One region of the Streptomyces sp. NPDC006174 genome, then DNA from elsewhere that is predicted to be linked to it. Evidence: riboswitches for the same ligand, from Rfam matches in the RefSeq annotation. Region 1 holds a riboswitch; the other holds the start of a gene.

The links. A riboswitch is a leader RNA that binds a small molecule or an ion and turns the genes downstream of it on or off. The one in region 1 is predicted to bind cyclic di-AMP.
Region 2: another riboswitch for cyclic di-AMP. It lies ahead of ABZ267_RS24680 (M23 family metallopeptidase); the one in region 1 lies ahead of ABZ267_RS00455 (NlpC/P60 family protein).

What each region holds. Positions count from the first base shown of each region.
Region 1 covers NZ_JBEXTJ010000001.1:92,828-96,862, forward strand. The annotation lists gene ABZ267_RS00450 (AIPR family protein) at 1-988, shown strand, start outside; gene ABZ267_RS00455 (NlpC/P60 family protein) at 1,503-2,726, opposite strand; cyclic di-AMP (ydaO/yuaA leader) riboswitch at 2,725-2,892, opposite strand; gene pcrA (DNA helicase PcrA) at 3,152-4,035, shown strand, end outside.
Region 2 covers NZ_JBEXTJ010000011.1:161,064-165,098, forward strand. The annotation lists gene ABZ267_RS24665 (GNAT family N-acetyltransferase) at 1-283, opposite strand, end outside; gene ABZ267_RS24670 (HPr family phosphocarrier protein) at 443-724, shown strand; gene ABZ267_RS24675 (GntR family transcriptional regulator) at 881-1,588, opposite strand; gene ABZ267_RS24680 (M23 family metallopeptidase) at 1,812-2,627, opposite strand; cyclic di-AMP (ydaO/yuaA leader) riboswitch at 2,641-2,809, opposite strand; gene ABZ267_RS24685 (pitrilysin family protein) at 3,032-4,035, opposite strand, start outside.

The DNA of each region.
Region 1 (4,035 bases):
AGGCTACGAAGGAGCCACGGTAATCAACCAAGGCATCGCGGACTCCTTGCAGGAGGGAGACGGTGCTGCAGCCGATTTCTGGTGGCTCAATAATGGCGTTACCGTGATCGGGAAGCGGGTCCATGCCCAAGGGAAGATGCTGCAGATCGAGGACCCTCAAATCGTCAACGGTCTCCAGACATCACGGAACGTCCACGCCTACTTCCACCCGCCCAGGACCCTCTCAGATGGTACGGGAGTAGCTCCCGAGGGACGAATGAGGCAGATTCTCGTACGGGTTGTTGAAACCCGGGACGACGCCATTACCGCGCAAGTGATCAAGGCCACGAATAGTCAGAACCGAGTGTCAGCGGCTTCACTGCGCTCCGGAGACCCTTTCCAGCGTAATATTGAGGAGTATTTCCATCGCAATGGGTACTACTACGAGCGAAAGAAGAATCATTACAAGAACATGGGGAAGCCGCACACTCAGATTGTAGAGGTTCTCGAACTCGCGCAGGCGGTGGGTGGAATCCTTCTTCAGCAACCTCAAGTTGCCCGTGGTGCGCCCTCCACCCTGGTGCGGAAGAGGTATGAGCAAGTCTTCAGGAACACAATTCCTCTGGAGGCTTATCTGCGTAGTATCCGTGTCATGAAATCCGTCGATGAATTCCTTATTGTGGAGGCCGGCCTGAGTGGTCGCCATGAGCGTTCCAATATCCGCTTCCATCTAGCCAGGGCTGCTACAGCGTTTGCGCTCAAATCGTCCCGTCCTCAAGGGAAGGCTGTGGCAGGTCTTGATCTCTCTGTCCTCGACGCCGCGTTTCTGAATCGTGTATATGAATGGGTTATTGTTTCCAGGGATTCCGTGGTCAAAGCCACAGGCGTTGACGATCTTGGTGTTCTTGCCAAGGGCGGAGAGTGGGCCAGTGAAATCGATAGGCGATTGAGCAGATACACGGCCAAGTCGCGCTGGCCGGTTGCGCTTACGCCCGCACCTCCTGCCTGACGACTCCTAGGCAAACGAAACGACGGGACAGTCCGGGCGGTGCAGGAATTTCTGGGCCGATGATCCGCCCTGGATGGACTGCGCGCAACGGAATTTATTTATTTGGCGACCAGGTGCGCCAACGCCCGGGACCGCAGGCGGCCCGCGCTTCTGCGAACTAACAGTTTTCGGTCTCGGGCGGGCGGACTGGTGGGCCGGTGGGCCCGTTCCATTCTCTTGATCTGGGCGCAGACGCTTCTAGGATCGATGCCGGTCCTCCTGCGGATGTGGGCACCGTGGAACTTCGCGTCCTGGTGGTCGAGCAGGCCGTGCAGGATAGGTGCACAGAAAGTGGTTGCGACCGAAACTAGCCGTGAGTCGCCCTGTTCCGTGGGTCCGGCGAAGCGAGAATATTGTGCATCGCTGAGAAGCACTCTGCTGGGCGATTCTCGGCGATCTGTCGCAGATGGCGAATCGACGACAGATCGCTGAGACTCCGACTGGTCTATGCGGTTCTGCGACTGCCTACCTGGCATTACGCCGGACGCACGCTGCCGTAGATCGGCATGGAGTAGATCGACTCCTCGCGGACGTTCGCTCCCGGCTTCGGCGCGTGGATCATCATCCCGTCGCCCTTGTAGACGCCGACGTGGCTGATGTCGTCGTAGAAGAAGACCAGGTCGCCGGGTTGCAGGTCGGTCGTGGCGACCCGCGTGCCCACCTTCACCTGGTCCCAGGTGGTCCGGGGCAGCGTGACGCCGGCCTCCCGCCAGACCGCCTGGGTCAGCCCGGAGCAGTCGTACGAGGACGGGCCCGAGGCGCCCCACACGTACGGCTTGCCGATCTGGGCGCGCGCGAAGGCCAGCACCTTCTCGGCCTTGGTGGCGTAGCCGCTGCCGGTCCCGGCGCCCGTACCCGTGCCCGTACCGGATCCCGGACTCGTCCCCGTACCGCTGCCGGAACCGGAGCCGCTGTCTCCGCCCGACTCCTTCGCGGCCTCCTCGCGTGCCTTCTTCTCCGCCGCCTCGCGCTCCTCGCGCTCCTTGGCCTCGGCGGCCTGGCGGGCGGCGAGGCGCTTCGCCTTCTCCCTGGCCTCGGCCTCCTTCTTGCGCTCCAGCTCCGCCAGCCGCGCCTTCTCCTCGGCGGTCAGCTTCGCGAGCAGGGACCGGGCCTCGGTGAGCTTCGTCTGCACCTTCTGCTTGCTGGAGCGGAGCGTGGTCTGCGTCTCGGTGAGCGACTCCAGGCTCCGCACGGCCTCCGCGCGCTTCTTCGACGCCGCGGCCTGCTGCGTACGGAAGTCGTCGACGGCCTTCTGCCGGCGCTCCGTCGACCGGCTCATCAGCCGGCTCTGGTCGAAGTACGCCTGCGGGTCGTCCGCCAGGAAGAAGGTGGCGGTCGGCGCGATACCGCCGGTGCGGTACTGCTCGGCCGCGAAGGCGCCGAGCTCCCGGCGTGCCTCGTTGATCTTCTCGGTCCGCTTCGCCACGTCGGAGAGCAGCGTGTCGACCTTGGTGCGCTGGGCGGTGGAGGCGGTCTTCGCCCGGTTGTACTGCTGGGTCGCGCTGCCCGCCTGCCGGTAGAGCTCGTCGACCTTCTTCTGGACGTCCTCGATGGCCGGCTTCGGCTCGGCGGGGGCCGCGGTCGCGCTCTGCGTGGAGAGCAGCGTCACCGAGGCCAGCGCGGCCGTCGTGAACCCGACGGCGGGGGTGGTCGTGCGCACCTTCGTGCGCGGCTTGCGATGCGATGCCAAGACCGGCATCTCCTTCCGTGGACCGCCTACCGGGTTAGCTGTCGGGTTCGGACGGAACGGAAGGCTGTCCTACGGTCCGTTGTGCGAGGGTATGGACCGATTCACCCCGGTTACGCGTGTGGGTCCCCGGTTCCGAACTGCTGGGAGGGCAGGACGGATTCGGCAGAGGTGACCGTGAGACGCGGTTCGTCTCAGGGAGATTACGGATCACCTGACCGAGCACGCTAGCCAACCGGTGGCACCGCTGGGAAGGAGGATGAGCGATATGCCCGATACATTTTCGTGACCTTTCCGGATCCAGGGCCCCGCACCCCCTCCTACCGGGCCTTTCTTCACGGAACGTGGAGGTCCGCTCTCGGTGCGTACGGCTGGGAACGGTCGCTTCCGGCCTTCGGCCGAAGGTTGTCAGTGCGGCCGCCTAGACTCGGGAGGCGATGAGCAGCCTCTTTGACGACAGTTTCCTGACCGGCCTCCAGTCCGCGGAGGACGGCCCGCCGCCGCCCCCCGAGGACCACGCACCCGAAGCGGTGCCGGAGGGGCTCTTCGAGGGCGCCTACGACGCGCCTCCGCCGCCGCGCGACGGGTATTACCGCGACGGTCACCCGCGCCCGGTGATCGACTCCGCCGCGCTGCTCGACGGGCTGAACACCGAGCAGCGCGCCGCCGTCGTGCACGCCGGGTCGCCGCTGCTCATCGTCGCCGGGGCCGGCTCCGGCAAGACCCGCGTGCTGACCCACCGCATCGCCCACCTGCTGGCCGAGCGCGGAGTCCACCCGGGACAGATCCTCGCGATCACCTTCACCAACAAGGCCGCGGGCGAGATGAAGGAGCGCGTCGAGCAGCTGGTCGGCCCGCGCGCCAACGCCATGTGGGTCATGACCTTCCACAGCGCGTGCGTCCGCATCCTGCGCCGCGAGTCCAAGAAGCTCGGCTTCACCTCGTCGTTCTCGATCTACGACGCCGCCGACTCCAAGCGCCTCATGGCCCTGGTCTGCCGCGATCTCGACCTGGACCCCAAGCGCTATCCGCCGAAGTCCTTCACCGCCAAGGTCTCCAACCTCAAGAACGAGCTCATCGACGAGGAGACCTTCGCCGGGCAGGCCGCCGACGGTTTCGAGAAGACGCTGGCCCAGGCGTACGCGCTCTACCAGGCCCGCCTGCGCGAGGCCAACGCGCTGGACTTCGACGACATCATCATGACGACGGTCCACCTCCTCCAGGCCTTCCCGGACGTCGCCGAGCACTACCGCCGCCGCTTCCGGCACGTCCTGGTCGACGAGTACCAGGACACCAACCACGCCCAGTACACGCTCGTACG
Region 2 (4,035 bases), on a different contig from region 1:
TTCCGATGAACTCGCCGCCGATCGTGACGGCCAGCCCCACCCGGTCGACGTAGTCGTGATGGGTGAAGCGGTGCACGTCCCGGTCGGAAAGGCGCGGGTACGGGGCGAAGAACCGGTAGTACTTCGACTCGTCGGACACCTGCTCGTAGAAGCTGACCAGCCGTTCGGCGTCGTCCGTGGTGATCGGCCTGATGCGCGCGGTGCCACCGTCGCGGAGCACCACGTCCGCTTCCCAGTGGTCGGGGTACGCGTGATGCGGACGCTGTTCCGGCGTGGGCTCCATGGGCAAAGCCTACGGCCGGTCTCCCGGTCGCGGAGGGATCGGTACCGGGGCAGTCTGAGGACGGCCGGGGCCTGCCGGTGGGAGGGGAGGCCGGGCACAGCAGTACGCACCGCATGAGAGACTGGTCTAGACAACCGTTGATATGTGAAGGGCAGAACCATGGCTGAGCGCCGCGTAAACGTCGGTTGGGCCGAGGGCCTGCACGCCCGCCCCGCTTCCATCTTCGTCCGTGCCGCCACGGCTTCCGGCGTCCCCGTGACGATCGCCAGGGCCGACGGCAACCCGGTCAACGCCGCTTCCATGCTCGCGGTGCTGGGTCTGGGTGCGCAGGGTGGCGAGGAGATCGTGCTCGCGTCCGACGCGGACGACGCCGAGGCCGCCCTGGACCGCCTGGCGAAGCTGGTCGCCGAAGGGCTCGAAGAGCTTCCCGAGACCGTCTGACGCATTCCGGGACCGTATGACGGTGACGGACCTGAGCCGTGGTTTTCCCTCCGGGGTGACCACGGCTCTTTCGTTGTTCCGAGGCGATGGAGAATTATTTCGGGCAGCACGAACAAAGCCCCCGGCAATTACTTTTCTTTGTATACGGCGCGCTTGTTAATGACGGACACCCGCGATGTTTACGCCGTGTTGCGAAAAACTCACGCGAGGCGGTGGCGCCGCCCGCCGGCCGGCGCGGTCCGGCCGGCGCAGCCGGTGCGCCCCGGCGGCCCGCTCCGCGTGCAGAGCGGTGAGCGCCCTCGCCCGTTCCGCGTCGCCGCGCGCCACCGCGTCCACGATGGCCCCGTGCTCGGCCCAGGAGTCGACCGGTCGGACCGGCTGCTCGACGGCGTACATCCAGGCGATCTTGTGCCGGAGCTGGGTGAGCAGAGCGATCAGGCCGGGGCTGCCGGAGGCCTGGGCCAGGGTCTCGTGGAACCAGCCGCCCAGCGACCGCAGATCTTCGCCCTCGCCGCGGCGGGCCCGCTCCTGGCCCAGCCTGACCAGCCCGCGGAGGACCTTGAGGTGGGCCTCCGTGCGGCGCTGCGCGGCCCGGGCCGCGCCGAGCGGCTCCAGGAGCATCCGCACCTCCAGCAGGTCGGCGGCCTCCTGCTCGGTGGGCTCGGCGACACAGGCCCCGGCGTGCCTGCGGGTGGTGACGAAGCCTTCGGACTCCAGCGTGCGCAGCGCCTCGCGGACCGGGACGCGGGAGACCCCGTACCGCCGGGCCAGCAGCTCCTCGGTGAGGCGGCTGCCGCGCTCGTAGACACCGGAGACGATGTCGTCACGGATTGCCGTGCATACCGAATGCGCGGGAATGCGCATGTCCGAACCTCCGCCTTCATCCCCGCGAAACGCGGGCGGCCGACGCGTGTTCCGTGACTCTATGGCAATCTTCCGCAATTTCCGATGGCAGACCTGAATTGATAGATATCTTCTGGCCGAAGGCCGGGAGCGGAAGGGATCGGTCCGGGCATTCCCGGCGCACGCACGAAGGCCCCGGCGGGAAGTCCGGGGCCTTCGGGAGGAGCGGTGGTGCGCGGTCGGGTCAGACGTTGACGCCGTGCGAGCGCAGGTAGCCGACCGGGTCCATGTCGGAGCCGTACTCCGGAGTGGTCCGGGCCTCGAAGTGGAGGTGCGGGCCGGTGGAGTTGCCGGTGGAGCCGGAGAGGCCGATCTGCTGGCCGGAGGTGACGCTCCGGCCGACGGAGACGCCGATCGAGGAGAGGTGGCCGTACTGGGTGTACGTGCCGTCCGTCATCCGGAGCACGATGTTGTTGCCGTACGCGCCGCCCCAGCCGGCCTCGACGACCGTACCGGCGCCGACCGCGACGACGGAGCTGCCGGAGGCGGCACGGAAGTCCACGCCGGAATGGCTGCCGGAGGACCAGAGCGCGCCGCCGGACTTGTAGCCGGTGGTGACGGACGAGCCGACGACCGGGAGGTGGAAGGCGTTGAGGCGGGCGCGCTCGGCGGCGCGGGCGGCCCGGGCCTTCTCCTCGCGGATCTCCTCGGCGCGGGCCTCGGCCTTGCGCTGGGCCTCCGCCTTCGCCTCGGCCTTCGCGGCCTTGGCCCTGGCTTCGGCGGCCGCCTCGGCCTTCGCCTTGGCGACGGCTTCGGCCTGCCGGTGCTGCGCCTGGGCCTGGGCCTCGATCTGCTCGGCGATCGTGGCGTCGAGGGCGATGGCCTGGGTGAGTCCGGTCTCGGCGACCTTCGGGGTCTCGGAGTCGGCCGCGACGGCCGGAGAGGCCAGGGTGCCGAGGACACCGGTCGTGGTCAGGGCCGCGACGCCGGCGACATGGGCGCCGTGGCGCTTGAGGCGGCTCGGGGCACGGTGCTTCCCGGTGGCACGGGTGAACGCCATGGAGGGGCTGATCCTTTCCTTCCTTCTCGCCTACCGGGTTAGCTGACGGGTTCGGAGCAGGAAGGTCTCCTACGGAGCTCCGCGCCGGTTCGCGGCACGGGGTTCCGATTCACCCCAGGGACTACGTGTGGGTCCCCGGCTCCCCAGGCTCGCGCCTGACGGGGACTCGGCGATGGCTGCCCGGCGCCGCGGATGCGGCGTACGGGTGACGGACAGCCGGGCCGACGCTAGACAAGGCGGCTGTCCGTCACCAAACGGACAGGGGGATTTGTCGTGCATCCCACAGGGCGTAGAGGGAGTTACCTCATCACGATGTGACAAAGGGCCCTAAATGGACAAAGGAGAGGACTCCGGCTTATCGCTCCTCGCCGGGGTCCTCTCCGTCCTGGTGTGCCGACGGTGTGTCAGCCGCTGACGACGGTCACCTCTCCGATGCCGAGCGCCTTCACCGGCTCCGCGATCTGTGCCGCGTCGCCGACGAGGACCGTGACCAGCCGGTCCACCGGGAAGGCGTTGACCACGGCCGCGGTCGCCTCCACGGTGCCCGTCTCGGCGAGGCGGGCGTACAGCTGGGCCTGGTAGTCGTCGGGCAGGTGCTGCTCGACCTGGTCGGCCAGCGTGCCGGCGACCGAGGCGGCCGTCTCGAACTTCAGCGGGGCCACGCCCACCAGGTTCTGCACAGCCGTCTCGCGCTCGGCGTCGGTCAGCCCTTCGGCGGCCAGCGTCCGCAGGACCTTCCAGAGGTCCTCCAGCGCCGGACCGGTGGACTCGGTGTCCACCGAACCGCTGATGGCGAGCATCGCCGCGCCGCCCGATTCGGGCCCGGTCGAGCGCAGGACCTGGGCGAAGGCGCGTACGCCGTAGGTGTAGCCCTTCTCCTCGCGCAGCACCCGGTCCAGACGAGAGGTGAGCGTGCCGCCCAGGCAGTAGGTGCCGAGCACCTGGGCCGGCCAGACGCGCTCGTGGCGGTCGGCGCCGATGCGGCCGATCAGCAGCTGGGTCTGAACCGCGCCGGGACGGTCGACGATGACCACGCGGCCGGCGTCGTCGGCGGTGATCGGCGCGACCGGGCGGGCCTGGGCCGTGTTGCCCGACCAGTCGCCGAGGGTGTCGGCGAGCAGGGCGTCCAGGTCGATGCCGGTGAGGTCGCCGACGATGACGGCCGTCGCGGTGGCCGGGCGGATGTGGGCGTCGAAGAAGGCGCGCACGGCGGCGGCGTCGATCCGCCGCACGGTCTCCTCGGTGCCCAGGCGCGGACGGGACATCCGGGCGGTGGCCGGGAAGAGCTCCTTGGAGAGCTGCTTGGCGGCGCGCCGGGACGGGTTGGCCTGCTCGTGCGGGATCTCGTCGAGGCGGTTGCCGACGAGCCGCTCGATCTCACTCTCGGCGAAGGCCGGGGCGCGGAGGG